4 regions of the Kocuria salsicia genome follow, and region 3 is predicted to be linked to each of the others. Evidence: riboswitches for the same ligand, from Rfam matches in the RefSeq annotation. Region 3 holds a riboswitch; each other region holds the start of a gene.
What was found. Region 3 has a riboswitch for S-adenosylmethionine ahead of ABD264_RS05535 (acyl-CoA dehydrogenase family protein). Riboswitches for the same ligand answer to the same signal wherever they lie in the genome.

Region 1: linked by a shared signal. The riboswitch ahead of ABD264_RS10505 (bifunctional o-acetylhomoserine/o-acetylserine sulfhydrylase) and the one ahead of ABD264_RS05535 (acyl-CoA dehydrogenase family protein) in region 3 are both predicted to bind S-adenosylmethionine.
Region 2: linked by a shared signal. The riboswitch ahead of ABD264_RS09495 (AMP-binding protein) and the one ahead of ABD264_RS05535 (acyl-CoA dehydrogenase family protein) in region 3 are both predicted to bind S-adenosylmethionine.
Region 4: linked by a shared signal. The riboswitch ahead of ABD264_RS11575 (methylenetetrahydrofolate reductase) and the one ahead of ABD264_RS05535 (acyl-CoA dehydrogenase family protein) in region 3 are both predicted to bind S-adenosylmethionine.

What each region holds. Positions count from the first base shown of each region.
Region 1 covers NZ_BAAARF010000012.1:124,081-131,603, forward strand. Annotated here, with positions in the region: gene metX (homoserine O-acetyltransferase MetX) at 29-1,195, opposite strand; gene ABD264_RS10505 (bifunctional o-acetylhomoserine/o-acetylserine sulfhydrylase) at 1,192-2,634, opposite strand; SAM riboswitch class IV at 2,709-2,827, opposite strand; gene ABD264_RS10510 (VOC family protein) at 2,933-3,571, shown strand; gene ABD264_RS10515 (CPBP family intramembrane glutamic endopeptidase) at 3,713-4,477, opposite strand; gene ABD264_RS10520 (sensor histidine kinase) at 4,709-5,980, shown strand; gene ABD264_RS10525 (response regulator) at 5,977-6,765, shown strand; gene ABD264_RS10530 (ABC transporter ATP-binding protein) at 6,888-7,523, shown strand, end outside.
Region 2 covers NZ_BAAARF010000010.1:82,345-89,867, forward strand. Annotated here, with positions in the region: gene ABD264_RS09460 (response regulator) at 1-307, shown strand, start outside; gene ABD264_RS09465 (hypothetical protein) at 311-478, opposite strand; gene ABD264_RS09470 (hypothetical protein) at 535-1,095, opposite strand; gene ABD264_RS09475 (hypothetical protein) at 1,100-1,648, opposite strand; gene ABD264_RS09480 (ATP-binding cassette domain-containing protein) at 1,645-2,247, opposite strand; gene ABD264_RS09485 (hypothetical protein) at 2,244-3,650, opposite strand; gene ABD264_RS09490 (hypothetical protein) at 3,694-3,987, opposite strand; SAM riboswitch class I at 4,179-4,272, shown strand; gene ABD264_RS09495 (AMP-binding protein) at 4,266-6,404, shown strand; gene ABD264_RS09500 (DUF3995 domain-containing protein) at 6,414-6,797, shown strand; gene ABD264_RS09505 (succinate dehydrogenase cytochrome b subunit) at 7,077-7,523, shown strand, end outside.
Region 3 covers NZ_BAAARF010000005.1:14,251-21,773, forward strand. Annotated here, with positions in the region: gene ABD264_RS05525 (CPBP family intramembrane glutamic endopeptidase) at 1-97, shown strand, start outside; gene ABD264_RS05530 (M18 family aminopeptidase) at 87-1,466, shown strand; SAM riboswitch class I at 1,530-1,621, shown strand; gene ABD264_RS05535 (acyl-CoA dehydrogenase family protein) at 1,799-3,235, shown strand; gene ABD264_RS05540 (glyceraldehyde-3-phosphate dehydrogenase) at 3,323-4,738, opposite strand; gene ABD264_RS05545 (carbohydrate kinase family protein) at 5,010-5,942, shown strand; gene ABD264_RS05550 (YbhB/YbcL family Raf kinase inhibitor-like protein) at 6,047-6,568, shown strand; gene ABD264_RS05555 (HAD family hydrolase) at 6,575-7,471, shown strand; gene ABD264_RS05560 (glycerophosphodiester phosphodiesterase family protein) at 7,464-7,523, shown strand, end outside.
Region 4 covers NZ_BAAARF010000024.1:1,035-8,557, reverse strand. Annotated here, with positions in the region: gene ABD264_RS11585 (TetR/AcrR family transcriptional regulator) at 1-44, opposite strand, end outside; gene ABD264_RS11580 (MFS transporter) at 122-1,735, shown strand; SAM riboswitch class IV at 1,716-1,831, shown strand; gene ABD264_RS11575 (methylenetetrahydrofolate reductase) at 1,874-2,881, shown strand; gene metE (5-methyltetrahydropteroyltriglutamate--homocysteine S-methyltransferase) at 3,133-5,643, shown strand; gene ABD264_RS11565 (aminotransferase class V-fold PLP-dependent enzyme) at 5,738-7,027, shown strand; gene ABD264_RS11560 (cystathionine gamma-synthase) at 7,084-7,523, shown strand, end outside.

The DNA.
Region 1 (7,523 bases), on a different contig from region 3:
CCCGCGCCGATCTCACGTCATCCGGGCCTCAGTCCGGCAGCACCGTCCGCAGCAGCCGACCCACCTGCGGGGTCTCCAGCAGGAAGCCGTCGTGCCCGCTCGGTGACGTGATGGTGCGCGCCTCGTGCTCACCGGGCAGTGAGGCCGCGAGCTCGGCGGACTCCTCGGGCAGGAACAGCCGGTCGGAGTCCACCGCGGCCACGAGCCACTCGCACCGGGTTCGCGCGAGGGCCTGCCGGAGGCTGCCGCGGCCGCGGGCGACGTCGTGGGACATCAGCGTCTCGTTGACGCTGAGGTACGCGTTCGCGTCGAAGCGCGCGGCAAGCTTCCCCGCCTGGTGGTCCAGGTAGCCCTCCACCCGGTAGCGGCCCCGGGTGCCCGGGTGCGTGCCCGCAGGGTCCTCCCGCGGCTGGGCCTCCCGGTCGAAGCGGGCGGCGAGCTCGTGGGCGCTGCGGTAGGTGATGTGCGCGATCCGGCGTGCCAGCCCAAGCCCCTCGACGGGGTGCGGGCCCGCGTAGTAGTTGCCGTGGCAGAACCGAGGGTCCTGCCGGATGGCGAGCGCCTGCGCGTGACCCCACGCGAGCTGCTCCGCACTCACGCGGGCGTTGGCGGCGATCACCGCGCACGCCGCCACCCGCTCGGGGTGGCACACGGCCCACTCCAGCGCGCGGGCACCGCCCATCGAGCCGCCCACAACAAGCCTCCATCGCCGGATCCCGAGCCGGTCCGCGAGCCGCGCCTCCGCAGCCACGGTGTCCCGCACGGTGATGCGCGGGAAGCGCGAGCCCCACGGCGTGGCGTCCGGGGCGAGGCTCGCGGGGCCCGTGCTGCCGTGGCAGCCGCCCAGGATGTTCGCACACACGACGAACCAGCGGTTGGTGTCGATGGCCGCGCCCGGTCCAATGAGACCGTCCCACCAGCCACCGGCGTCCGCGGCGGCACGGCGGCCGTCCATGTCGAAGGGCGCTGTGTCCCCATAGCCCACGGTGGTGCCGCGCGCCGCGTGCGAGTCACCCGTGAGCGCGTGCTCGACAAGCACCGCGTTGGAACCGTCCGGGGCCAACTCGCCCCACGTCTCGTACGCCAGGCGCACGTCAGGCAGCCGGAACCCGGACTCCAGGGTGAGCTCCCCGATTTCCGCGGCCCGCACCACACCGTCCCGGCGCACCGCCGGGTCCGTCTGCCTCACGGTCATGCCGCGGGCTCGGCGTCCGCGCCCGCACGCGCCGTCGAGCCACCGTCCGTGCCAGCGGCGGGGTCCGCGCCTGGCCCGGTGCGGGTGGGCGCGCTCGACTCCGTGGCGGCCAGCGCCGAGAAGCCCGCCTCGAGGTCCGCGAGGATGTCCTCGATCCCCTCGGTGCCCACCGAGAGCCGCACGAAGCCGGGCTCCACGCCCGCCGCGCGCTGCTCGTCCTCGGAGAGCTGCGCGTGCGTCGTCGACGCCGGGTGTATCACCAGGGACCGCACGTCCCCGATGTTCGCCACGTTGGAGTGCAGGCTCAGCGCGTCCACGAACGAGATTCCCGCCTCCTTGCCGCCCTCCAGCACGAAACCGAGGACGGAACCGGCTCCTCGGGGGGCGTACTTGCGAGCCCGCCCGTGCCACGGCGAGGACGACAGCCCGGCGTAGGACACCGAGCGCACTTCGGGGCGGGCCTCGAGCCACTCCGCCACCCGCTGGGCGTTGTCAACGTGGCGTTCCACGCGCAGTGACAGCGTCTCGATCCCCTGCTCGATGAGGAAGGCGTTGAACGGGGAGATGGACGCGCCCAGGTCACGCAGCAGCTGCACACGGGCCTTGAGCACGTAGGACAGGTTGACGCCGAAGGCTCCGCCCTCCCCCAGATCCCGCGCGTACACCAGGCCGTTGTACGTAGGGTCCGGTTGACTGAAGCCCGGGAACCGCTCCGGGTCCGCGCCGTAGTCGAAGCGCCCCGCGTCCACGATGAATCCGCCGATCGCCGTGCCATGACCGCCCAGGAACTTGGTGCCCGAGTGCAGCACGATGTCCGCGCCCCACTCGATGGGCCGCACCAGGTACGGGGTGGCCACGGTATTGTCCACGATCAGCGGCACCCCGGCCTCGTGGGCGATCCCGGCAACGGTCTCCACGTCCAGGACGTCGTTGCGGGGATTGGGGATCATCTCTCCGAAGAACGCCACGGTGGAGGGCCGCACGGCATCCCGCCACTGCTGCGGATCGTCCGGGTCCGCCACGAACGTGGTCTCCACTCCCAACCGCGGCAGCGTGTGGCGCAGCAGGTTGTACGAGCCGCCGTAGAGGGACGGGCTGGCCACCACGTGCGTGCCCGCCCCGCCCAGGTTGAGCACGGCCAGGGTTGCGGCGGCCTGCCCGGAGGAGACCATCAGCGCCCCCACTCCCCCTTCCAGGGAGGCGAGGCGGTTCTCCACCACCTCGGTGGTGGGGTTGGTCAGGCGGGAGTAGATGGGGCCCATGTCCTGCAGCGCGAACCGGGCCGCGGCGGTGTGCGCGTCAGGGAACACGAAGGACGAGGTCTGGTGGATGGGCAGGGCCCGTGAACCCGTCACGGGGTCCGGGTTCTGCCCCGCGTGGATCTGCCGTGTCTCGAACGCCCAGTCCTGGGGGTTGTCGGGGGTGGGTGCTGTGCTCATGGCCATTCGCCTTCTCGGAAGGATCAGGGGCCAGGCGACCGTCCGCACGGTGCCCGCACGAACGGGCGACCGGTGGCCCGCGCTTGCCGTGGGCGTCGGACGACGTCCCGGCCAGGTCTTCACCCAGGGCACCCCGCCGCGGTGGGAGGGTTGCCGGTCAGCAAGCTGGGGCTTGACGCTGACTCTCGTGACCTAGACCTCCAGTTTGGGAACCCGGCCGCTGCCACGTCAAGTCCGGTGTCCGCAGTGTTGCACCCGAGGATTTGGAGGCCCGTGTGACGGGTGCCACGATGACTGCATGAAGCTGGACCACGTTTCCTTCGCAGCACAGCCGGACGGCCTGGAGGCCACCACCGAACGCATCGCGGACCGGTTGGGGATCGAGCCGGTGAAGGGCGGGGTCCATCCCCGCTTCGGCACCCGGAACATGATCCTGCCGCTGACAGACCACCAGTACGTGGAGGTCGTGACCGTGCTGGAGCACCCCGCCGCGGACAAGGCGCCGTTCGGGCAGGCCGTGCGTGCACGTTCGGAGGCCGGCGGCGGCTGGCTCGGGTGGGTCGTGGAGGTCCCGGACCTCGCCCCGTTCGAGCAGAAGCTGGGCCGACCCTCCGCGCCAGGCGGCCGGATCTTCCCGGACGGCCGCCGCCTGGACTGGCACCAGATCGGCGTCAAGGGCCTGATCGCGGATCCGCAGCTGCCGTTCATGATCCACTTCGACTCCGCGGACGAGATGCACCCCTCGCAGGCGCGCCTCACGGACGTCAGCCTGACGGGCATGGAGATCGCCGGTTCCCCCGAGCGGGTGACGGACTGGCTCGGCGGCCCCGTGGAGGACGTCCTGCGCTCGGTGGACGTCACGTGGTCCGCTCCCCACGGCACGCCCGGTCTTCTGGCGGTCACCTTCGGCACGCCGGACGGGCCCGTCACCATCTGATCCGGGGCACCGAGCCCTCCGGGTTCGACGACGCCGCTCGCACGGCCCCGCGACTCGGTTCGTCGTCGGGGCGAGCCACGGGGGGCACCATGATTGCGGACCCCATCAGCCTCGCCCCCGGGCTGGTGCTCGCGGTGGCGCTCAGCCGCCCAGGAGCTGGGGCACCAGGAACCCCACGGCGTCCAGCAGGAAGTGGCAGAGCAGCAGCGGGGCGAGCCGCCCACCGCGGCGGTAGCACCACACGAACACGAGCCCCATCACCAGGTTGCCGAGTGCCGGACCGATGCCCTGATACAGGTGGTAGCTCGCGCGCAGCATCGAGGACACCACTGCCACCGTCCACCACGAACGCCCCAGCCGCCGCATCCGGTCCGCGAGGAACGCCACCACGATGATCTCCTCCACCAGCGCGTGCCGCAGGGCGGTGAGCAGCAGCAGGGGGACGGTCCACCACGTGGTCTCCAGCGTGGACGTGGTGATCTCCGCCGTGATCCCAAGCGCGCGACCGGCCTGGTAGAGGGCGAGCGTCCCACCGCCCATCAGGACGAACAGCACGAGGCCCCACGCGGCGTCGTGCCCCGGGCGCCGGGTGTCCACGCCGATGCAGTGCAGCACGGCCGGGATCCGGGAGGTGGTGCCCGCGAGCAGGTGCAGCGCGAGCGCCACGGGCACCAGGGCAAAGCAGATCCCGGTGAGCCGGCGCAGGGCATCCAGCACGGGCAGCGGGCTCAGAGGCTGGTTGAGCGTCGTGGAGCTCTCCGCGATCGACGAGCGCAGCGCCATCTCCGCGAGGTCCAGCACGGAGTACACGGCGGAGGCGCCCAGGGAGACCCCGAGCACCAGGAGGATCTGCATCCGCAGGTCGGCGCGGGGCACACGGGGCGGTGGCTCGAGGGAATCGGTCACCCCACCATTGTGCGCGCGGCGGGACCGGTGCGCGCGTCGGCAGTTCCCGGGAGCGTCCCGCCGCAACCGTGCGGGCACGCTGCGCCCCGCGCCGAGCACGCGCCCTCCCTGCCGCCGCCCCGTCGGTGGATCCGTTGTCGGGCGGACCCATCGTGAAGGTGGCCGTCGTCGGGTCCACCCGCGAGACGGCGCGCCCCGCCGTTCGGGTCGCTCCGTCGGTAGTGGGAAGCCATGCGCCCGAGCCCCGTCGCCACGGACACCTCCCCGCCCCACCGAGCCCTGCAGCCGGGGTGGCGTCGGCGGGATGCCCTGGGTGCCGGCGTGCTGGCACTGGCCGGCGTTGAACTGGTCTACCTCTCCGACTTCGTGCAGTCGGTCCCGTGGAAGGCGGACGTCGGGTGGGTTGCCATGGGCGCCGTGGTGCTGGCCGCCCCGCTCGCCTGGCGGCGTCGCTTCCCTGTGGCCGTGATGGTGGCGGTGTCCTTCGTGTACTTCGCGCTCGGCACGTGGGCCGGGATCGAGATGTACGCCTCCCAGGTGGTGCTGTTCCTGGGCTTCTACTCCGTGGGGGCCTGGTGCCCGGACCGCCCCCGCGCCACGTGGTCCCGCGCAGCCGTGGCCGTGGGGGTGGCGGTGTGGCTGGGCTGGAGCACCGTGGACCAGTTCACGGATCCGAAGGTGGGTGAGCACGGCGTCAACGCCTACATGGCCATCGCCGCGATCCAGTTCCTCGTGAACATCGCCTACTTCGCCGGGGCGTGGGTCTTCGGCGACCGGGCGTGGAACGCGGCCATCGAGCGGCAGGAGCTCGAGGCCGCCCACGCCGAGATCCGGCAGCAGCAGGAGCGGCTTGCGGAGCAGGCCGTGAGCCTCGAACGGCTCAGGATCGCCCGGGAGCTGCACGACGTCGTGGCCCACCACGTCACGGCCATGGGCGTCCAGGCCGGGGCCGCGCGGCTGAGCATGGCGCGGGATCCCGAGGCCGCCACCGCACACCTGCGCGGCGTGGAGTCCTCGGCGCGTGACGCCGTCACCGAGCTCAAGACCATGCTCCACACGCTGCGCGACGGCGAGGAGGCCCCCGATTCCCTGCCCCGCCTCCCGGACCTCGACGCGCTCGTGGCGGAAGCACGGGCCATCGGTCAGCGCGCGGAGCTGCACCGCATCGGTCCCGAGCCGCATCTGCCGCCCCCGGCCCAGCTGGCGCTGTACCGCACCGCCCAGGAGGGGATCACGAATGCCCGAAAGCACGCCGGCCCGCGGGCCTCGGTCGCGGTGCGGCTGCGCACCGGGGCCGACCGGGTGGAGCTGGAGGTCAGCGACGACGGACGCGGCGGCCGCGCGGGGGCTCCAGCATCCGACAGCGCAGGCATGGGGGTGCCCGGCATGAGAGAACGGATCACCACGGTGGGCGGCACCCTGGAGGCGGGCCCGAAATCCGGAGGTGGCTGGCTCGTGCGCCCCACCGTTCCCACCCGCAACGACCGGGAGAAGCAGCGGTGAGTCTGCGTGTGCTGCTGGTGGACGACCAGCCTCTGATCCGCGTGGGATTCTCCGCGATCCTCACCTCTCAGGAGGACATCGAGGTGGTGGGCGAGGCCTGCGACGGCCAGGAGGCCCTCGAGCTCGCCGCCGCCCTCGCACCGGACGTCGTGTGCATGGACGTGCAGATGCCGCGGCTGGACGGCATCGAGGTCACCCGTCGGCTGCTCGCCGCAGGCTCCCGCGCTGCGGTGCTCGTGCTCACCACGTTCGACACGGACGAAGCCCTGTTCGCCGCGCTCTCCGCCGGGGCCTCCGGGTTCCTGCTCAAGTCCGCCGGACCGGAGGAGCTGATCCAGGCCGTCCGGGTGCTGGGGCGCGGGGACGCCCTGCTGGATCCGCTCGTTACGCGCAAGGTGCTGGCCCGCACCGCGGGGGCGTCCGCACTGGCCGGGGAGACGACGCCGCCCTCCCCCGCTCCGGCGGGCGACGCCGCGGCACCTGCCCCGGGCTCGCCCGCCCGGGAGCGCGACGCGGCGACGTCGTCACCCGGTGCGCCCGGTGCCGTGGCCGGGACGGCAGCGCGGCCAGGCGAGGACGCTTCCCGCGCGGGGCTCACCGCCCGGGAGACCGAGGTGCTGACCGCCATGGCCCGGGGGCTGTCCAACGCGGAGATCGCCCGCGAGCTGGTGGTGGGCAGGGCCACGGTGAAGACCCACGTGTCCAACGTGCTGCAGAAGACGGGCGCCCGGGACCGGGTCCACGCGGTGATCTGGGCCTTCGAGCACGGGCACTCCGGCACCTGAGCGCACGGCCCGCCGCGGACGGAACCCGTGCCCGGCTCCGCCCGCCGGCGGAGGTGGTCACGGCGCGGAAGATCCACCCCGAGGGGGAGGTGGACGCGCCCGGGCCTTCCTAGGCTCGGACCATGATCACAGTGAACGGGGTGAACAAGTCCTTCGGGTCGGCGCACGTGCTCAAGGATCTGACCTTCAGCATCCGCCCTGGCCTCATGACGGGGTTCGTGGGCGGCAACGGCGCGGGCAAGACCACCACCATGCGCATCCTCCTGGGCGTGCTGTCGGTGGAATCGGGGCAGATCGAGGTGGACGGCTCCCCCATCACCGCGGACTACCGTGCCGGCATCGGGTACATGCCCGAGGAGCGTGGGCTCTACCCCAAGATGACCGTGCTGGACCAGCTGGTCTACCTGGGCCGGTTGCACAGCATGACCGGCGCGGACGCGAAGGCCCGGGCCATGGCGCTGCTCGAGCGCCTGGGGCTCCGCGACCGCGCGGGCAGCAGGCTCGAGGAGCTGTCCCTGGGCAACCAGCAGCGGGCCCAGATCGCCGCCGCCCTGGTGCACGATCCCGTGGCCCTCGTGCTGGACGAGCCCTTCTCCGGGCTGGACCCCCACGCCGTGGAGACCACGGTGCAGGTGCTGCGCGAGACCGCGGACACCGGGGTTCCTGTCCTGTTCTCCTCCCACCAGCTGGACGTCGTGGAGCGGCTGTGCGACGAGCTCGTCATCCTCGCGGACGGGCGGGTGCGCGCCGCGGGCTCG
Region 2 (7,523 bases), on a different contig from region 3:
GCTGCTGACCGCAATTCGGGCAGCACACCAGGGCATCGCGGTGTTCAGCATGGAAACGGCCCGTCGGCTCGTCAAGGAACCGATGGGCCGAACTCCGCTCTCGGACGAATCCTCACCGCTGACGCAGCGGGAGACCGAGGTACTCCGAATGGTGGCGCAGTCCCTGACCAACGGTCAGATCGGCCGCCGGTTGGGTGTCTCCGAGGCAACCGTGAAATCGCAGATTTCCTCGATCATCGCCAAACTCAGTTGTACCGACCGCGTGGGGATGGTCAAGTGGGGTTTCCACAACGGGGTGCTCGGGTGAGGTTCACCGGCAGATCATGGGCACCAGACGGCACAGGCTTGGGGTACCCACGGGGTTCAGGACGGTGGGCGAGGGTGCCATGCGGCCCGAGGTCACTGCCTGAGCTGGGCTCACGCCCAGCGTGGTGAGGGTGACGGTCGCGAACGCAAGGGCAAGGGTCTTCTTGATCATGATGATTTCCGTTCTTTTGAGTTGTTGGGGATTTCGGGATTGCAGGGACAAACCGGTCAAGAGGCGGCCACAGCCACCAGGAGCACTGAATTGACCACGGTGACCACGAAGAAATAGATGGTCAGACGGGCACCGCTGGGCCGGAAGGCGTACCGGGCCAAGGCGCAGTAAATCGCGGCAGCGGCAGCCCCGAACACGATTCGTAAGCCCATGTGACCCAGGGCTCCAATGCCACGCCCGTCCGCGAGCAACATGAGGGACAGGCCGGTGAGGATGAACGGCAGTTGACCTGCCAGGGCCCAACACCAACTGGTGCCGAGGGACGGCGCGGGTCCCCGCACGATGCCCTTGTAGATCAGCCGGAGGGACAGTGCCTGCAGGAACGAGACCAGAAAGACCCAGAACACCACACCAACCCGCATCACGGTGAGCAGCGTTGCCGTGTCGTTGAACTGATTGTTCTGGGCATTCTGCGCCACCAATGACTCCAGGGCGGGCCCCACCACGTATTGGACGGTGGCGCTGTAGGCCAACAGAAGGATGATCACCGTGATGACGCGGGAGCTGCGGTCTTGCGGGAGCACGCGAACTGTTGAGGGCGCGATGGTGTTGGTCATGATGTCAGACTCCAATCAGGGAGTGGGCGGCCCATTCGGCAAGGGCCGCTAAGGCGTAGACGAGAACGGTGATGGCTATGCGAATGAGCAGCCCCCTCCGCAACGTGGCACCTTCCGGACTGCGATGTACCGTGGCCGCGAGGGCGGGCCAGAAGCGGCGAGCCAACTCGATGGTCATGGCCCAGGCCACGATCTCCAGGGGAACGTGGACGGCGGCCAAGCCCAGAGTCTGTCCCGCCCCGGCCAGGTGGGAGCTGGCGGCCAGGCCCATGCCCAGCCACAGACCGTTGAGCAGCATCATGCCCCGGGCCGCGTGCATGGTGATGACCGTGGCCAGGGCCGCGACCATCAGGTTGTGCAGCAAGATGTCCTCGGCTGTGACACTGGCTACCTCGTCCAGCCGGTCCCAGCGGAACAGTTGCGCGAGGCATGCCCCCACCCCGGCGCTGAGCAGTATCAGGCCGAGATCCGTGGGCAGGGTGGGGAATCCGGGGACGCGCGGCGACTTCCACCGGGGCTCGGGGATGGCGGCATGACTGACCATGGTGTTCATGCGGTGACCTCCGCCCGGCACAAGTGGCTTACGTTGACCGACTCCACCACCAGGTCATAGTCCGTCCATCGGTCCTCCTCGTGGGTGGCCAGCAGGACCAGCCGGTCCCGGCCGTTTGCACTGATCAGCCTCCGGGCCAAGGCACACGCCCGGGCGTCCAAGCCGTTGAGAGGCTCGTCCAGGAGGAGGACTTGAGGGCCTTTGAGTCCCAGGGCGATCGTCAGCACGAGTCGTTGCCGCTGCCCGAGGGAGAGGTCTCCGACCCGGGTCCCGGCCATCGAGCCGTCCACCAGCGGGTGCCCGCCGTCCCCATCCGGGGCCATGAGCGGCGCGAGAACGTTCAAGGTTTCGTTCACCGTCAGGTGTTCCAGTGTCAGGTACTCAGTGTCCAGATACGTGGCGTGGTGACTGTTCCGCCAGGTGGTCACCGCCGGTGACTGCGCACGGATCACACCGCCTAGCAACTTGAGCAGGGTGGTCTTGCCGCATCCGTTGGGCCCCCTCAGGGCCACGGTTCCCACGTCGGGCAACTCGATCCGAGCGTCCTGAAACACCACGTGAGTGCCGTAGGCGTGGTTCAGGTGATCAATGGTGTTCATGATTCCTCCGTTTCGGTGGCCGAGAGCTCGCGGATCCACTCGGGGGCGTCGTGGACGGCCAGCGCCAGCAGTGCCACGGCGGTGGCCACGAAGCCCGCGGCGGCCCATGTAGCGGGACCGGCGCCGACATCGTGTGCCCCGGTGGCCGTGAAGACGCCCGCGAACGTCAGGGCCACCCCGCCGCACAGGGCTGCGGCCAAGCCGGCCTTGGATCGTTGCGGCAGTTGCGCCATGGCGGATGCGGGCAGGACCGCAGTGCTGCGTTGCACCACGAGGGTCTCGATCCCGATCTCCATGGCCAGCAGGGCGAGCAGCAGCAGGGCCAGGTGCCACCAGCCACCGAGGACCAGCCATAGCGCGAGGGCGACCGTGGCAGGACAAGACAGGCACACAGACATCGCCAGCGCCCGTCCTTGCAGCGCCCACACCCGCCCAGGGGCCAGGCGCATCAAGAACAGGGCATAGCCCAGGCCTTCCGGAGACGTGACACGGACGAACGAGTTGCGCAGAGTCAGCAGGCCAAGGAAGAACACGGCCAGTCCCACGTACGGGGCAGCCTCTGCCCAGGGGGTGGCCTCTGCGATCCGGGTGACCGCTGCGGCGATGATCGGCAGGGGACCGGTTTTCACGGCCAGGTCAAGCACAAGCCCCGAGGTGCGCAGCGCATGAGCGGGAGCCACGAGGTGGTAGAGCCCTGCGGACAGCGGCCCCGCCGCGAGGCCCAGGAGAGCGATGCCGATCCACCCACCCGCCCCTCGACCAGACGGGAGGGCGTGGCCGGCTCCGAGGGCTGGACCGAGTAGCGGCACGATGACCATGGCGCACGGCACCACGGCGAGCACGAGGCTCCCGGCGCCGGCAGCGTTTAGCAGAAGGGAGCGGGTAGGTAGAACCGCGAGCACCACGGTGCCCATGAGTGCGGTAGCCGCCAGCAGATTGTGGGGCTCGTGCCAGCGTAAGTTCTGCACCGCGAGCATCAGAGCCAAGCCCAGGTCCACGCCTAAGGGCCCACACCGCAAGCCGATCTCCACGTCGGGGCTGACACCGGCCCATGTGGCATGGGTGGCGGAGTGCCGACGCCGGGCGAGGATCAGGCCCGCGGTTGCGAGAGCGCTCACGAGGGTCACCAGGTCCGGGGCGTCCAACGGGATGCCCATGCTCCGCAGTCCGGCCCTGGGCGGCCTCCACACGATGCCCACGAGCATCACGGCCACGGCCAATGCCGTGCCCAGGATCATGAACGCGCGTACCGCTCCGGAACTCACGGGCAGGCCCAGACTGCTCAGGACACCACGGGTGCGGTGCACGCGGCGTCGGAAGTCATTGACGTAGCTGCCCTTGGCTCCGAGGAGGACCGCTGCAACTGCGGCCGGTCCACGGCTGTGGGTGGTTGACCCGTTCATCTGGTCCTCCTCGGAGACAATCAGGGTGCAGTGAGCGGTTGAATCACCACTGGACGAACTGCTTGAGGGCCCATTTCTTGGCCAGGCCGTAGATGGTGCCCGCGAGCGCGGTGCCCAAACCGAACGACGCGACCACGCTGGCAGCCAGAGCTGCCCAGGAGAGCGCGTTGAGCGCGAAGTAGAGGTTCGTGGCCAGGCCGGAGGAAATCCCCAGGGTGTAGGTGGCGGAGAACAGCGCCACGAGCATGGCTACGGCGGCACCACCGAACATGGCCGGAGCGGCGCTGCGGGCCTTGGAGGTGGTGACAGGTGCGGAGGTGGAGGTTACGGTAGACATTGATCTTCCTTTCAGCGAGTGGGTCTTGCATCGGTTGAGTTGGTTCTCGGATCAGCTACTTCGTATCCTGCTGTGTGGAAGCCCACGATCCATCGGCCGACCGGATATCCGGTCGGCCGATGGACGTGATGCCGAATGGCTAAGGGGTGTGGATTTGCCGCCGCGCCCACCCGCCGCGTTCAATGGAACGGTTCCCATCCGGAGCGGCCGAGAGACCTGGCTCGTCGACGTCGCAGCAACCAGCACCCACGTGGTGCGAGGTGCTAATGCCAGGAACGATGGAGTTGATCGAGATTTCTTCTTTCTCAGACCCTTGTTCCCCCACGCCCAATCCCGCGTTGATCTCCGACGCCGCTCGAGAACAGTTCTGGGACGACCAGGCCAACCGCCTGGACTGGGCACAGCCGTGGCACACCACCCACCGCTTCGACAAGCCGCGGCGGATCGGCGCGGACGAATCCGGCGGCCCGGTGTACAGCGTCCCGGACATCGCGTGGTTCGAGGGCGGCACGCTCAACGTGTCCTACAACTGCGTGGACCGGCACGTTGCGGCGGGCCGCGGCAACCACGTGGCGCTGTATTTCGAGGGCGAGCCGGGCGACCGCGCGCAATACACGTACGCGGACCTGCAGCGCGAGGTCTCCCGGGCCGCCAACGCCCTGCTGAAACTGGGCGTGGTCAAGGGTGATCGCGTGGTCATCTACCTCCCGGTGATTCCGGAGACCGTGATCATCACGCTCGCGTGCGCGCGCATCGGCGCAATCCATTCGCTGGTGTTCGGCGGGTTCTCCGCGGAGGCGTTGAAGTTCCGCGTGGAGGACACCGGTGCCAAGGTTTTGGTGACCACGGACGGGCAGAACCGGCGCGGCGTCGTCGTCCCCGTGAAGGCGAACGCGGACCAGGCGTGCGGCGGCAAGAACGACATCGAGCACGTGGTGGTGGTGCGCCGCACCTCCCGCCCGGGACGCTCGGACCTGCCGCGCGGCACACGCGGACAACGGTCCAAGGACCAGGACGGCGTGCCGTGGACCCCCGGCCGTGACGTGTGGTGGCACGAACTCACGGCGGACGTGCCGGACGTCCACGAGCCCGAGTTCTTCGACGCGGAAACGCCGTTGTTCATCATTTACACGTCCGGCACCACGGGCAAGCCCAAGGGCCTGGTGCACACGATGGGCGGGTACCTGGTGCAGACCGCGTACACGCACGCCTTGTTGTTCGACCTGCTCCCGGATGCCCCGGACGCCCACGGTGTGCTGCGCCCGGACGAGTTGGCCACGGTGAACGACCCCGCCAAGGTGGACTCCACCGTGCACTGGTGCACCGCGGACCTCGCGTGGGTCACCGCGCACACGTACGAGATCTACGGCCCGCTGGTCAACGGCGTGTCCCAGGTGATTTACGAGGGCACCCCCAACACCCCGGATCACGGGCGGCATTTCGAGATCATCGAACGTTACGGCGTGACCAATTACTACACCGCGCCCACGCTCATCCGTTCGCTCATGGGCGCGTTCCCCAAGGGCCTGCCGCAGGTCTACAACCTGTCCTCGATCCGCTTGCTGGGCTCGGTGGGCGAGTCCATCAATCCCGAGGCGTGGCGCTGGTTGCGCGCGCAGGTGGGCCGGGACGAGGTGCCGTTCGTGGACACGTGGTGGCAGTCCGAGACGGGTTCGTGCGTGGCCTCCCCGCGTCCGCACGATCCGCAGTTCGCCCGTCCCGGCACGTTCGACGAGGCTGCAGCGCACACCTCTCACAAGCCCGGTTGCGCTACGCGTGCGGTCCCCGGCGTATCTGTGCGGGTACTGGACGAGGCCGGTGAGGAAGTGGGCCCCAACCTGCAGGGTTACGCCGTGATCGACAAGATCGGCCCGTCCATGGCCCGCACGGTATGGGGCGATCCGCAGCGCTACCTGTCTTCCTACTGGGCGGCCTACGGCGAGCGCGGTTGGTTCCGGGCCGGCGACGGCGCACGCACCGATGACGAGGGCGACCTCTACATCCTGGGGCGGGTGGACGACGTGATCAACGTGAGCGGGCACCGGTTGTCGACGATCGAGATCGAATCCGCCCTGGTGACCCACCCCCACGTAGTGGAGGCCGGGGCCACCCCGATCCGCGACGCGGTAACGGGCCACGCTATTTTGGCGTGCGTGGTGCTCACGGCGGATGCGCAATCGCTGTCCGCGGACGAGGTCCGCGAGGAGCAGCGCGCGCACGTGGCCCGGGAGATCGGCCCGATCGCCAAACCGCGCGAGGTCATCGTGGTTCCGGATCTGCCCAAGACCCGTTCGGGGAAGATCACGCGCCGCCTGCTGACCCAGCTCTACGAGGGCGAGCAGCTGGGCGACCGTTCCTCGCTGCAGAACGAGGAAGCGCTAAACGCGATCGCGGAGGTCTTGGCAGGGCGTGCTTAGCTTGACCACATGAGCTTGTTGCCCCGATCCCACGGCGGTCGCGGCTGGGTCTGGTTGGCGTGTGCGGCCGGGGTCGTGCATGCCGGATTCAGCCTCTACTGGGCTTTGGGCGGGCACTGGTTGCTGGACACCGTGGGGGAGTGGACGGTACGGCTGTCCTACGAGGCACCCCTGGCCGTCGGGCTGGGGCTGGGCATGGTTTCACTTTTCAAGCTCATGGCAGCCGTCATCCCAGTGGCGGAAGCCTATGGCAGGGTGCCCTGGCGGCGGTTCTGGCGGGCCATAAGTTGGGTGGGTGCCGTGGTCCTGGTGGTCTACGGCGGGACCAACACGGTGATCAGCAATGCCGTGCTCATCGGGCTCATCCGCCGGCCACCGGATACGAGCGACTAGCCATGATCGGTCACGCATGGTTGTGGGATCCACTGTTCCTGGTCTGGGGTGCCGCGCTGCTGATCCATCTGTGGCGGTCCCGGCCGACGCGGACGCGCCCGCACGGCACACGTGAGTCACTTATCGGGAGGTGAACATCCGCACGAAGGAGCCGACCGGGGAACCCACGCCACCAACTGCGGATGACCACCACCCAGGCTTCTTCCTGATCTGCGGGCATGACCGCGTGTGACCCCGCGAACTGTTATGCCCCGAAGGAACTTCTAAGATGGCTCAGTGATGAATTCCGCCGCGCAGCCCTCGACCGAGCGACCCGTCACCGGCACTACCCGCACGGCCACCGCCCCCGCGGACGCGTCCGTCACTGCCGGGATTGCTGCCGTGGCCGGCGATGCCTGGCAGCGCATGTTCGGGGACACCCACAGCTCCGACCTCAAGCTCGCCATGGCCGCCTCTGGCACCGTGTTGAGCGTGTTCACTGTGGGGCACATGGCCGGGAACATGCAGGTCTACCTAGGCCGGGACCACTACAACGAGTACGCCGAGTTCATTCGCACGGTGGGCGCGCCGGTGCTGCCCCGCAACTCCGTGCTGTGGGTCGTGCGTATCGGGTTGATCGGAAGTGCGGCGACCCATGTGTTGGCCGGAACCGAGCTCACGCTGCGGGCCATGAGCGCCGAGGGCCGCGCGGTGGCGGATGCGCTCCGGCCCATCACGTGGCGGGTG
Region 3 (7,523 bases):
GGACACGCGCACCTCGCAGGGGCAGCCGCAGCTGGCGCCCCCGGCGGACCGGGGCCGCCCGGAGAGCCCCTCCTACACTGGGGTCCATGACGAATAGATCGCCCGTGAGCTCCCCGTCCGCCGCCGACGCCGCGACGGGCTCCGCCCCGGAGACCGCCTTCGCGCGTGGTCTGGGGGAGTACGTCACCGCCTCGCCCAGCCCGTTCCACGCCGTCGCCACGGCCGCCGCCGCGCTGGAGGGCGCCGGGTTCACGCGCCTCTCGGAGGCCGAGGCCTGGCCGGAAGGCTCGGGGGGCCGCTACTACGCGGTGCGCGATGGCGCCCTGATCGCCTGGGTGCTGCCGTCCCGTGCCGCGGCCGGCGTGGGCTACCGCGTGCTGGGCGCCCACACCGACTCGCCGGGCTTCAAGCTCAAGCCCCGCCCCACCACCGTCTCCCACCGCTGGTACCAGGCCGGGGTGGAGGTCTACGGCGGCGCGCTGCTGAACTCCTGGCTGGACCGGGACCTGCGCTTTGCCGGGCGTCTCGTGGTACGAGGGGAGAACGGGCCCCGCGAGGTGCTGAGCGCCACCGGGCCCGTTGCCCGGATCCCGCAGCTGGCCATCCATCTGGACCGCAGCGCCAACGAGGCCCTCACCCTCGACAAGCAGCGCCACACCCAGCCCGTGTGGGGCGTGGGGGACGCGCAGGACGCGGACGTGCTGGCGGTGCTCGCGCAGGCCACGCACGCGTCGTCGTCGGCCGGTGACCAGGCGTTTGGGACTGTGGCGCCCGAGGACATTCTGGGCTACGACATCACCGTGGCGGACACCCAGGCTCCCGAGCTCATCGGAGCGCAGTCCAACCTGCTCGCGAGCGGGCGGCTCGACAACCTGACCTCGGTGTACGCGGGACTGCGTGCCATGACCGAGCACGTGGAGGAGCTCGAGGCCGCCCCGCACGTGAGCATCCTGGCAGCGTTCGACCACGAGGAGGTGGGCTCCGAGACCCGTTCGGGCGCGGGCGGACCGTTCCTCGAGGACGTCCTGGAACGCATCGCGGCCGCCCGCGGGCAGTCGCGGGAGGAGCACCTGCGGGAGATCGCGGGCTCCGTGTGCCTCTCCTCGGACGCCGGGCACCTGGTGCACCCCAACTACGAAGGCCACCACGATCCGGTCAACACGCCTGAACCTGGTCGCGGGCCCCTGCTGAAGATCAATGCGAAGCAGCGCTACACCACGGACGCCGTGGGTGCCGCGCTGTGGGCCGGGATCTGCGAGGACGCCGGGATCGACTACCAGGAGTTCGTGGCGAACAACGACATCCCGTGCGGTTCGACCATCGGACCCATCACGGCCACCCGGCTGGGGATGCGCACGCTGGACGTGGGCGTGGGGCTGCTGTCGATGCACTCGGCTCGCGAGCTCGTCCACACCGGGGACCTGTTGGCGCTGAACGTGGCGGTTGCGAGCTTCTGGCGGGGCTGAGCCGGTCACGGGAGGACACGCGCGTTGACACCCTCGCGGCCCGCGTGATGGATTGAGCACGTAACGCCATCCAGAGCGGCCGAGAGACGTGGCTCGTCGACGCCGCAGCAACCACCCGTGTCACGGGCCGGTGCTCCCACCACGGCCGATGGACAGTGCCATGCTCCGCTGACCGGTTCGGTGACCGTCGCCTCTCCCGCGGCGGGCGACGTCCGCGCCCCGCGTGCGCGGACGTCGCCCGGGGGAGGCCCGCGCCGCCGCACGGTCCCGGGCGCGTCCCGGCCGAGGGGCACGGCGCGCGGCGCGGATCCGACGCAGGGAGCCGTCAGCGCATGAGCACCACCCAGACCACCGAATCCCCCCGCACCCGGGCCCGCGAGAGCGCAGTACGGGAGGTGGCGCAGGAGGTCGCCGCAGCCACCGCGCTGCGGGAGGCCGCCGCCGCCGGGGCCTTCGGCACGGGAAGCACCCGCTCCGGCGGCGTCGTCCCCGGGGCATTCGCGGGCGGCGTTCCCGGCGGCTCCGCGGACAGCGACCGCGCCACGGGGTTCCCGCCCGCGGGCGAGATCCCCACGCAGGAGCTGCTGCAGGTCTTCCGCCCCGTGTTCGCGCGGATCGCCGCGCGCGCGGTGGCCCGCGAGCAGGACCACGAGTTGCCGTTCGAGTGCTTCGGGTGGCTCAACGCGCTGCGGTTCGGGGCGCTGACCCTGCCGGTGGCCCGGGGCGGCTACGGCGCCACGCTCGCGCAGACGGTGGAGCTGCTCGTGGAGCTCGCCGCCGCGGACTCCAGCGTGGCCCACGTCTACCGTTCCCACCTGGGCTTCCTCGCGAGCCTGGGTGCGGGCGAGGCGGACGTATGGTTCCCGCGCATTGCCGCGGGCGAGACCGTGGGCAACGCCGCCACCGAACGCTCCGGCGCCGCGCTGGGGACCGCCGCCACGAGCCTGGCCCGATCGGAGCAGGGCGGCAGCTGGGAGCTCAACGGCACCAAGTACTACTCGACCGGGTCGATCTTCTCGGACTGGATCCAGGTCACCGCGCAGATCCCCGGCCAGCAGGCCCGATCCCACGCGCTCGTGGGCAGCGACTGGGAGGGCGTGGAGATGGTGGACGACTGGGACGGCTTCGGCCAGCAGCTCACCGGCACGGGCACCACCCACTTCCGCGGCGTCGTGGTGCCTGCGGAGAATGTGCGGAACAGGGACGGGCGCAGCACGCAGGAGACCGCGGTCTTCCAGCTGGTGCTGCTCTCGGTGGAGGCGGGCATCGCGGGGGCCGCCGCGACCGCCGCCGTGGACCTGGTGCGTGCCAGGACCCGCGGCTTCAACACGGGCAACGGCGCGGTGACCCGTGAGGACCCCCAGGTGCTGCAGCGCGTGGGCGAGCTCAGTGCCCAGGCGGCCGCCGCGCGGGCGATCGTGCTGCAGGCCGCGCGCGAGGTCGACGCCGCCGTGGGGGTGCTCGGCCAGGAGCCCCGAATCACCGATCCCGAGGAGCTGACGAACGCGTGCGAGCTCGCCGTGGCCCAGGCGCACGTGGTGGTTCCCGGGCTGGTCAAGGACGTCACGGACGGAATCTTCGACGTCCTGGGTGCCTCGGCGGTGTCCTGCTCCAAGGCGCTGGACCGGTTCTGGCGCAACGCCCGCACCGTCGCCACGCACAACCCGGTGATCTACAAGGCGCGCATCGTCGGGGACCACCGCGTCAACGGCACGCCCATGTTCGGGGTCAACGCGATCGGTGAGGTCCGCGGCTCCGCGACCTCCTGACACGCCACCGACGACGACGCCCGGTGGCCCTCCGCGGGGGGAGGTCACCGGGCGCCGTTGTGCCGGGGCAGCGCCCCGGGAGGCCTGCTAGGGCAGCTGCAGCATGGAGATGTCCGCCATGCGGGCCATCACGCGCACCACCTGGCACGAGTAGCCGAACTCGTTGTCGTACCAGACGTAGAGGACCACGGAGCTGTTGTTCACGATGGTCGCGAGACCGTCCACCACGCCGGCGCGGCGGGAGCCCACGAGGTCCGTGGACACGACGTCCGGGGAGTCCACGTAGTCGATCTGCTTGCGCAGGGGCGAGTTCAGGGACATGTCCTTGAGGAACGCGTTGACCTGGTCCTTGTCCGCCGGGGCGTTCTCCAGCTGGAGGTTCAGGATGGCCATGGACACATCCGGGGTGGGAACGCGGATCGCGTTGCCCGTGAGCTTGCCCTGCATCACGGGCAGGGCCTTGGCCACGGCCTTCGCGGCGCCGGTCTCGGTGATCACCATGTTCATGGCGGCGGAGCGGCCGCGGCGGTCGCCCTTGTGCCAGTTGTCGATCAGGTTCTGGTCGTTCGTGTAGGAGTGCACGGTCTCCACGTGTCCCTGGACGATCCCGTACTCGTCGTTGAGCACCTTGATGACCGGGGTGATCGCGTTCGTGGTGCAGGACGCCGCGGAGAGGATGGTGTCCTCCGGGGAGATGTCCTTGTCGTTGACGCCGCACACGATGTTCTTCATGTCGCCCTTGCCGGGGGCGGTGAGCAGCACCTTGCCCACGCCCTTGGCCTGCAGGTGCTGGGAAAGGCCCTCCTCGTCACGCCACACGCCCGTGTTGTCGACCACCAGGGCGTCGTGGATGCCGTACTCGGTGTAGTCGATCTCCGAGGGGGAGTTCGCGTAGATGAACTGGATCGGCACGCCGTTGGCAGTGATCACGTTGTTCTCCTCGTCCACCGTGATGGTGCCGTCGAAGGAGCCGTGCACTGAGTCGCGGCGCAGCAGCGAGGCGCGCTTGACGAGGTCGTTTCCGGGCTTCTGGCGCACCACGACGGCGCGCAGGTTCAGGCCCGTGCCGTCGTTGCGGTTGAGCAGAATGCGCGCGAGCAGCCGGCCGATGCGGCCGAAGCCGTAGAGCACCACGTCCCGGGTCTCGGCGTCGTTGCTGCCGTGCTGGCCCACGGCGGGGGCGAGCGCCTCGCGCAGGTGAGCGGCCAGGTCCGTGGCACGGGAGTCCGTGAAGCCCTGGTACAGCTTGGCGACGTCCACGTTGCAGGCGCCCAGGTCCAGGCCGCCCAGGGCCGTGACTATCTCCACCGTCCTGTCCAGGGGCAGCTCCTCGCCCAGGATGCGGCGCGCGAAGCGGTGGACCTTGATGATGTCCGTGACGGACTTGTGCACCAGGGAGCGCCCGAACACGGTGGTGACGACCTTGTTGTTGCGGTGGAGCTGCCCCACCAGGGGGACCAGCTGCTCGGCGAGGGCTTCTCGTTCGGACCAGGTGGCGCTCATGAGCAACCTTCTTCCTCGGCCCGGGACGTCGTCGTCCGGGCCGTCTTGGAGTCGCGCGACAGTGCGCGGACTGGCGGGGTGGCGCGCCTCGTGAGCGGCGCTGCTCGTCGCCGCCCAGTTTACGGGTCCGCGGGGGCGGCCCCGATCTGTGCCGCAGGATGACGCCGCCGCCCGAGCGCGACGTCGTGGACGTACGCCCCGCACATGTCGTGCCGGTGTGTGCGGTCCTCCGCAGCCGGGTCACGCGCACCCCCTTTGCTACCGTGGTGCCATGTTGACGGTGATCGGCGAGGCCCTCGTGGACGTGGTGTCCCGCAGCGGCGCAGAACCCCGCGCACACGTGGGCGGAAGCCCCATGAACGTGGCCGTGGGACTCGCCCGGCTGGGCCAGGAGGTCCAGTTCCTGGGCCGCTACGGGCAGGACGACTACGGCCACCAGGTGGTGGAGCACCTGCGCAGCAACGGTGTGGCGCTGCCGTTCGAAGCGGACGCCCGCCCCACCTCCGTGGCCCAGGCGAACCTGGACGAGCACGGTGCGGCCACCTACGACTTCCAGCTGGACTGGTCCCTGGACGTGGACACCGCGCGGATCGACGAGCTGCTGGACGGCACCTCGCTGCTGCACGTGGGCTCGATCGGCGCGATGCTCGAACCCGGCGCCACCGTCGTGGGCGAGGCCGTGGAGCGTGCGCAGCGCACCGCTCTGGTCTCCTACGACCCCAACTGCCGCCCCACGATCATCCCTGACTCCTCCGACGCGCGTGCCCGGGCGGAGCGCATCGTTGCGCTGTCACACGTGGTCAAGGCCTCGGACGAGGACCTGCTGTGGCTCTACCCGCACCGCAGCATCGAGGAGACCGCGCGCGCCTGGCTCAAGGCCGGGCCCCGTCTCGTGGTGGTCACCCGCGGCGCCCAGGGCCCGTGGGCCGTGAGCCGCGGCACCGGGCGCGACGGAGTGTCCGTCCCGGCCGCGCACGTCATTGTCGCGGACACCGTGGGTGCAGGGGACTCCTTCATGGCGGCGCTGCTCTCCGCGCTCGCGGACCGCGAGATCCTGGGTGCCTCCGCGGTCACGTCCCTGGAGGAGCTGGGTGCCGACGAGGTCACCGGGCTGCTGCTCTACGCGGCGGCCGCCGCCGGGGTCACTGTCTCCCGGGCCGGCGCGGACCTGCCCACGCGCGAGGACCTGCCCGTCACCTCCTGACCCGCCAGGCCCACCAGAGCGCACCGTGTGCGGGCCCCACACCGCTGGGCTCCGCCCCGCCCGGTCATCAGAAGCCCGATCCGCACGACGAGAGGAACACCGTCATGTACGACCGCCACCCCTACGCCGACCTGCCTGAGCTCCCCGAGTTCACCGTGACGTCCACGGACGTGACCGAGGGCGCCACGTTCGCCATGCCCCAGGTTTCCGGGGTCATGGGCGCCGGTGGAGAGGACATCTCCCCGCAGCTGTCCTGGAGCGGCGCCCCGGAGGGCACGAAGTCCTACGTGGTCACGATGTTCGACCCGGACGCCCCCACCCCCAGCGGGTTCTGGCACTGGTGCCTGTCCAACATCCCTGCGGACGTGACAGAACTGGCGACCGGGGCGGCGTCGAATCCCCCGAAGGGCGCCGTGACGCAGCGCAACGACGGCGGCACGGACGAGTACCTGGGTGCAGCCCCGCCCGAGGGCCACGGCCCGCACCGCTACATCATCTGCGTGACCGCGGCGGACGTTGCCGAGCTGGAAGTTGACGAGACCTCGAGCCCCGCCGTGGTGAACTTCAACCTCTTTACGCACGCCATCGGGCGGGCGTTCCTCACGCCCGTCTACGAAGTGGCCTGAGCGCGCGTGCCGGAGCACACGGGGCTTTCCGCACCGCCCGTCCGTCTGATCGCGAGCGACCTGGACGGGACGGTGCTCGGTCACGACTTCCGCTTCCGGCCCCGAACCGTCGCGGCCATCACCGCCGCGAGGGACGCCGGGATCCAGGTGGTCTTTGTGACCGGGCGCCCCTCGCGCTGGCTGCACCCACTGCACGAGCAGCTCGACGACGTCGGCGTGGTCATCTGCTCCAACGGCGCGGTGATCTACGACCCGGGGACCGAACGGATCCTGGAGGCGAGCGTGTTCGACGTGGCCCAGGCGCTGCCCGTGGTCGAGGACATCTCCCGAGCCTGCCCCGGCTCGCTGTTCGCCGCGGAGACCCTGGACACCGTGCACACGGACCTCGGCTGGTCCCGCACCGACCGCATGGAGGTCGAGGGCATCACGGAGGCCCCGCTCGCCGAGTCCCTGACCCCGGGCACCGAGGTGGTCAAGCTGCTGGCCAAGCTGGACGACGCCGATCCCGCCGCGTACTTCGAGCGCGTCAGGGAGATCGTGGGGGACCGGCTGTCCGTGACACACTCCGTCGCGGCCGCCCCGCTCGTCGAGATGGGTCAGCGCGGCCTGACCAAGGCGCGGACGCTCGAACGCTTCGCCGCCGAGCTCGGCGTCTCCAGCGCCGAGGTGATGGCCTTTGGCGACATGCCCAACGACCTCGAGATGCTCACGTGGGCCGGGCGCGGCTACGCGATGGCGGACGGGCACCCCGGCGTGGTCGCAACGGTGTCCCGCACGGCGCCGGCGTTCACGGAGGACGGCGTGGCGCAGGTGATCGAGCAGTACCTCGCCTCTGTGCCGGGTGACCATGTCCATGACTGCGCCGGCGAGCACGCCGGGGAGAAGGAGACCGACCGTGCCTGAGAGCCCCGCGGCGGCGCCGCGCCCCGAACGCGCCCCGGGGTCCGGGCGCCGG
Region 4 (7,523 bases), on a different contig from region 3:
CTGGGGCGGCCGCGGGTGCGCTTGGACTCGGGTGCTGGACTCATGGATTGCACTTTACCGAACCCCGTTCTAATATCGCAGCAGGTTGAAATTGGAACCATGTTCGAGAAAGGCTCACGACATGTCCCACACCACCTTCGAGCCGGTGACCTCCCCCTCGCGGGAGAGCGCTCCGGCCACGATCGTCGGCAAGACGATCAGCCAGGCCTGGCTGCCGTTCGCAGCCCTGTGCCTCTGCTTCTTCGTCGAGATGGTGGACAACACCGTCCTGACCATCGCCCTGCCCACCATGGGCCGGGACCTGCACGCCTCCACCACCCAGCTGCAGTGGGTCACCGGCGCGTACTCGCTGATGTTCGGCTCCCTGCTGCTCACCTCCGGCTCCCTCGCGGACCGCTTCGGCCGGCGCCGCGTGCTCACCGTGGGCCTCGCCTGTTTCGGCCTGGTCTCCGCCCTGGTCTGGCTGGTCCAGGACGCGGGCCAGCTGATCGCGCTGCGCGCCGTCATGGGCATGTTCGCCGCGTGCATGGCACCGGTGACCATGTCCCTGGTCTTCCGCCTGTTCGACGACGAGAAGGTGCGGATGCGCGCCATCTCGATCATGGTCATCATCGGCATGAGCGCGATGGCACTGGGCCCGGTCGTGGCCGGCGGCGCCCTGGAGTCCGTGAGCTGGCACTGGCTGCTGTTCGTCAACACCCCGATTGCCGCCTTCGCGATCCTCGGGCTGCTGTACGGGGTGCCCAAGGACACCGCCGAGGACCTGCACACCACGCCCCTGGACCTCCCCGCCGCACTGGCCACCATGGCCGCCATGGGCCTCGGCTGCTACGCACTGACCAGCGGCGTCGACAACGGGTGGACGTCTCCCGTCACCCTCGCCTGCTTCGTGGGAGCGGCCCTCGCCGTCGTCGTGTTCATCGCCCGGGAGCGCGGCGCCGCGCACCCCATGATCGACCTCGCCGTCCTCACGCGCCCCACCGTGCGCGGCGCCGCACTGGCCCAGCTCGGCAGCTCCGTGGCCATGATGGCGGCGATGTTCATGCTGATCCTGCACTTCCAGTACGCCCTGGGCTGGTCCCCCATGAAGGCCGGTCTCGGCAACCTGCCGTTCGTGGTCATGATGATCATCTCGAGCCCCGTCTCCGAGAAGCTGATCGCGAGGTTCGGTCACCGCGTCACCTGCATGATCGCCACCGCGAGCGTGGTCCTCGGCACCCTGGTGCTGGCCTTCGAGGTGGAACACGGCTACTGGGTGCTCGCCGCCGGCATGGGCCTGATGGCCATGGGCCTGCGCATCATCATGACCGTGTGCGCCGTGGCGCTGATCGAGGCCATGCCCGAGGACCAGACCTCCATGGGCACCGCGCTCAACGACGTCAGCCAGGAGCTCGGCAACTCGCTCGGCACCGCCGTGGTGGGCACCATCCTCGCCGCGCTCGTGGCCAGGACCCTGCCGGACGGTCTGTGGTCCGCGGACTTCCTGGAGTCCTTCTTCCACGGCGAGCGCGTCATCTACCTGGTGGTCGCCGTGCTGGTGGCCGTGATCAGCGGCTACGGCTCTGCACCACGCTCACCAATTCCCACGCCGCGGACGAGCACTGAGCCCCGCCCCGCTGCGCCCGGCGTGCGACCTCCCGTTGCACGCCGGGCGCACGCCCGTCCGCCCCTTGACGGCCACGGTGTGAGCCGTGCTACGCTCTCGAACAACAAAGGATCAAGAGTCCCGGTATAAAGCTCTGGCTAGCCGGGCGGCAACCCTCCTGCTGTAGTGGGGTGCCCCAGATGACGATCCGGCCGTTGCGCAACCGCGTGATGGCAAGTACGGCGCTCGGAACTGGACCTCCGGCGTCAACGTCGGAGGTTTTTTCACATGTCCGCACCGTCGCTCGCATCGCAGCAGACCCCGGCCCGGCAGCAGGCCCCGGTGGCTGACCCGCCCACGGGCACGTCCTGGCTCGTGCGCCGTCCCCGGCGTTCCACGCTCGTGTCCTTCGAGGTGTTCCCGCCCCGCCCGGACGCGGACCCGGACACCGTGTGGTCCCACATCGACGCCATGGCCCAGGCCGGTCCGGACTTCTTCTCGGTCACGCACGGGCACTCCGCTGGCACGGGTGTCTCCCGGGAGGCACTGCGCCACCTGCGCCGCACCACGAGCACCCCCGTGATGGCCCACTTCACGTGCGGCGGCACGGACCGCGCGGGCCTGGAACGCTCCGTGGAGCAGCTGCTCGACGACGGTGTTCGCGACCTCCTCGCGCTGCGCGGGGACCCGCCGCTGGGCAGCGGGCAGTGGGAGACTCCCCGTGGCGGGCTCGGCCGCGCCTCGGAACTGGTCTCGCTCATCCGTGACGTCGAGCGGCGCCGCTTCGGAGACGGCTACCGCCCCGGGACCCGGCCGCTGTCGGTGTCCGTGGCATGCTACCCCTCCCCCGCCCGTGGCCGGGACTTCGAGGCGGACCTGGCGTCCCTGTGGGAGAAGCAGGAGGCCGGCGCGGACTACGCGATCACCCAGGTGCTCTACGAGCCCGAGGACTACGCCCGCTTCCTGGAGCGCGCCCGCTCGGAGGGCATTCACATCCCGGTGGTCGCCGGGCTGATGCCGCTGAGCAACCCGCAGCGGTTGCGCCGGATGACAGAGATCACCGGCGTGGCCGTGCCGAAGCGGCTCACCGACTTCCTGGCGGCGGGCACCCCGGACGAGCTGCGCCGCCGCGGGATCGCCGCCACGCTCTCACTGATCGACGACCTGCTGGACCTCGGCTGCGCGGGCTTCCACCTCTACACGTTCAACCGCCCGGACGCCGCTCTGACCATCCTGGAGCACCTGCGCGTGCGGGACGCCGCCCGCGAGTACCGGGGCCGCAGCCCGGCCTCCTGAGCCGACGCCGCGGCGTCGCCGTCATCCTCCCGCCGCACCTCTCCCACTCCCTCAGGCCCCGCTCCGCGAGCGCACCCGCCCGCGGTCGCGGTATCGCACACCCTTTTCCCGCCCGCACCGGGCAGCTCAGCCCCGCACGTCACACAGCAGGTCGGCAACCCGGCCCCGTCAGCACCACAGACGATCACCACCGACCGAAGCATCCACGCCACCAGGCATCGCATCCACCAGAGATTCACGAAGGAGTTCCCATGACCGCTCGACCCACCACCCCGTTCCCCACCGCCACCGTTCTCGGCTATCCCCGCATCGGCCCGGACCGCGAGCTGAAGAAGGCGCTCGAGGCGTACTGGGGCGATCCGGTCCAGCACCCTGCCCAGACAGTGCTGGACACGCTCGCCGCACTGCGGGAACGCACCACCTCCCGGCTCACGGGGCTCGGCCTGAGCGCCCCGGCCGCGGTGCCCTCCGAGGGCTTCGCCGTGGACCACGTGCTCGACACCGCCCTGGCTCTGGGTGCGGTCCCCGCCCGCTTCGCGGCGGACGGCTACCGTCCCGCCGCCCCGGACACCCCGCGCGGCATCGAACTGGTGACGGCACTGTCCCGCGGGACGGACCACCTCGAACCGCTCGAACTGACCAAGTGGTTCGACACCAACTACCACTACTACGTGCCGGAGATCGGCCCGGACACCCCCCTGAGTGCGCACCCCGAGAGTCTGGTGCAGCGTTTCGCCGCCACACTCGCGGCCACGGGCACGGTCACCCGCCCCGTCCTGGTGGGGCCGCTGAGCCTGCTGCTGCTCTCTCGTCCCGAGACCACGGACGACTCCGGCGTCCGCCCCCTGGACCGGCTCGAGGACGTCGTGGCCCTCTACACCACCCTGCTCTCCGCTCTCGCGGACGCCGGAATCCCGTGGGTGCAGCTGGACGAGCCCGCCCTCGCCGCGGACGGGTGGCAGCTGCCGCGCGCCGAGCTCGTGGCCGCTCTGGAGACCGTCTACGCGCGGCTGAGCTACCCCGCCCACCGGCCGCAGATCCTCGTGACCGTCGGCTACGGGGACGCCGGCGAGGACGCGCAGCTCGCCCTGGCCCGTACGGACGTGGACGCCCTGGCCGTGGACCTGGACCGCGGCGACGTCCCCGGCGAGGCCGCCCTGCGGGCGTGGGGCGAGCGCCCGGTCGTGGCCGGCGTGGTCGGCGGCCGCACCGTGTGGCGCACGGACCTCGCACGGGCCGTCCAGAAGCTGGACCTGCTGCGCTCCCGTGCCCACGGACCGGTGGCCGTGGGCACGGCGACGCCGCTGCTGCACGTGCCGCACGACGCCGCCCGCGAGACCGGGCTGGACCCGGCCGTGCGCGCCTGGGTGGCGTTCGCGGACCAGAAGGTCGGCGAGGTCGTGGAACTGGCGCGCGGCGTGGAGCAGGGATGGGAGACGGTGGCCGAGACGCTGCGCCACGACGCCGCCGTGCGCGAGGCCCGCGCGAACCACCCCGCCACGCACCGAGCAGAGGTCCGCGAGCGCACCGCCGCCGTGCGGGACACTGACCGCCGCCGGGACACCGCCGAGGCCCGCCGCGCCGCGCAGCACGAGCGGTTGCAGCTGCCCGTACTGCCCACCACGACCATCGGCTCCTTCCCCCAGACCGCGGAGGTCCGCACGGCCCGCGCCGAGCACCGCGCCGGGCGCATCACGGACGCGCAGTACACCGCGCGGATCCGGGAGGAGATCGCCCACACGGTGCGCGCGCAGGAGGAACTGGGCCTGGACGTGCTCGTGCACGGGGAGGCGGAGCGCAACGACATGGTGCAGTACTTCGCGGAGGCCCTGGACGGCTTCGCAACCACCCGCCACGGCTGGGTGCAGTCCTACGGCTCACGGTGCACGCGCCCCTCGATCCTGTTCGGTGACGTCTCCCGACCCGCGCCCATCACGGTGGACTGGACCTCCTACGCGGCGTCCCTGTCCGAGCGGCCCGTCAAGGGAATGCTCACGGGCCCGGTGACGATCCTCGCGTGGTCCTTCGTGCGCGACGACGCCCCCGCCGCGGAGGTCGCGGACCAGGTGGCGCTGGCACTGCGGGACGAGATCACGGACCTGGAGGCTGCCGGGACCGCGATCATCCAGGTGGACGAACCCGCCCTGCGTGAGCTGCTTCCGCTGCGTGAGGCGGACCGTCCGGAGTACCTGGACTGGTCCGTGGGGTCCTTCCGCCTGGCCACGGGCGGGGCGGCCACGGACACGCAGATCCACACGCACCTGTGCTACTCGGAGTTCGAGACGGTGCTGGGCGCGATCGACGGTCTGGACGCGGACGTCACCACATTGGAGGCCTCCCGGTCCGGTTCGGGCATCGTGGATGGGCTCGCCGCCGCGGACTTCCCGCGGGATGTGGGTCCCGGCGTGTGGGACATCCACTCCCCGCGCGTTCCCACCTTCGAGGAGGTCGCCCAGCGCGTGCGCCACGCCGCCCACTCGATCGGCGCCGAGCGCGTGTGGGTCAACCCGGACTGCGGCCTGAAGACCCGCGGCTGGACGGAGACGGAGGCCGCCCTGGACCGGCTGGTGGCCGCGGCCGTCACGGTCCGCGGGGAGCTCGCGCGAGAGGGCGACGCCCCTGCCGACGCCGCCGCACGGGCCGTCCCCGGGGCGGGTCGCCCGGGTACCGAGCACCACGGGGACCCGCAGCACGACACCGACCGCGCCCGTTCGACCCACGCGGCGCCGGCCAGCGCGAGGGTCGGCGCCCCGAAGCGCTGACCCCGGGCCCGGCCCACGAAGCACACCGAGCACGATCCGCGGCCCCGCATCCCTCCGGGGCGGGGCCGCGCGGCACCGAGAAACGGAGAACGTCTTGAGCGACACCACAGCTCGCGCCCCGCTGGGGACGCCAATCGTCCAGCCCATCCACCACAGCGCGGCGTACGCGTTCGACTCCCTCGCGGAGGCCCGCGCGGTGTTCGCGCAGCGGGCCGGTGGGTTCACGTACGCGCGGACCGGCAACCCGAACGTTGCCGCGCTGGAGGCCGAGATCACTCGGCTCGAGCACGGAGAGTGCGCGGTGGCCACAGCATCCGGGCAGGCGGCGCTGGCGCTCGCGCTGCTGGCGCTGACCGGTCCCGCGGAGGACGCGCACGCCGTCGTGTCCTCGCGGATCTACGGCGGCAGCGTGGACCTGCTCACGGACACCCTCGCGGACACCGGACTCGAGGTGACCTTCGCGGACCCCCGGAACCCGCAGGAGTGGGAGGACGCGCTGCGGCAGGGGACCCGGGTGTTCCTGCTGGAGTCCATTGCGAACCCACTGACGGAGCTGCCCGAGCTCGAGACCATCGCGGAGATCGCCCACCGCCACGGTGCCGTGGTGATCGTGGACAACACCGTGGCCACTCCACACCTGTACACCCCCGCGGAGCACGGCGCGGACTTCGTGGTTCACTCGGCCACCAAGTACCTCTCCGGTCACGGCGGACCGCTCGGCGGTCTGCTCGTGGACGCCGGGCGCTTCGATCCCACCCGGGACCCGGAGCGCTGGCCGTGGCTCACCGAGCGGCAGCACCGGTGGGGCGACCGCTCCGCCGTGGAGGTCTACGGAGCGAAGCGTGCGCTGCTGGGCGTGGCCCGGTGCAAGTACCTCAACGACCTCGGCCCGTGCATGGGCGCCACCACCGCGCACGAGATCCTGCAGGGCATCACGACGCTCGGGGTCCGTGTGGAGCGCCAGTCCGCCACCGCGCAGCGGCTCGCAGCCACACTGTCCGAGCATCCGGCCGTGGCGCACGTGCACCACCCTCGTCACAACGGCCCACGCCAGGCCGAGCTGCTCGAGACCGGCGGCTACCGCGGTGCGGGCGGCGTGTTCTCCGTGGAGCTGCACGGAACCCCCGAGCAGGTGGAGCAGGCGGTGGATGCCCTGCGGCTCATCAAGCTGGCGGCCAACATCGGGGACGTCCGCACCCTCGTGGCGCACCCCGCAAGCATGACCCACTGCCGTCTCACCCCCGAGCAGTTCGCGGCGAGCGGCATCACCGAGAACACTCTGCGCTTCACCGTGGGGCTGGAGGACGAGGCGGACCTCACCGCGGATCTCTTCCAGGCCCTGTCCGTGATCGCCCCGGCCGAGGCGCCGCACGCGCACGCGTGACCGCGCGGCGTCGCCACCCCACCCCGCACACTTCGATCCGCACCCAGGAGGACACCATGACCCGCCACGGACTCGCCACGCGCGCCATCCACGACGGCCAGCAGCCCGACCCGACCACCGGCGCGGTGGTCCCGCCCATCTACCAGACGTCCACGTTCGCCCAGGACGGCGTCAACGAGTTCCGCGCCGGCGGCCACGAGTACAGCCGCGGCTCCAATCCCACGCGCAACGGTTTCGAGGAGCAGCTCGCCTCGCTGGAGCAGGGGACGCGGGCGTTCGCGTTCGCCTCGGGGATGGCCGCGGAGGATGCGCTGCTGCGGGCGGTCCTCGCGCCGGGCGATCACGTGGTCCTCGCCTCGGACGTCTACGGCGGCACTTTCCGTCTGGTCGACCAGGTGCTCTCGGGCTGGGGGATCGAGCACAGTTTCGTCCCCTCCGCCTCCGCCGACGACGCCGCCGCCTCGATTCGCCCCGGCCGCACCCGGGTGCTGTGGCT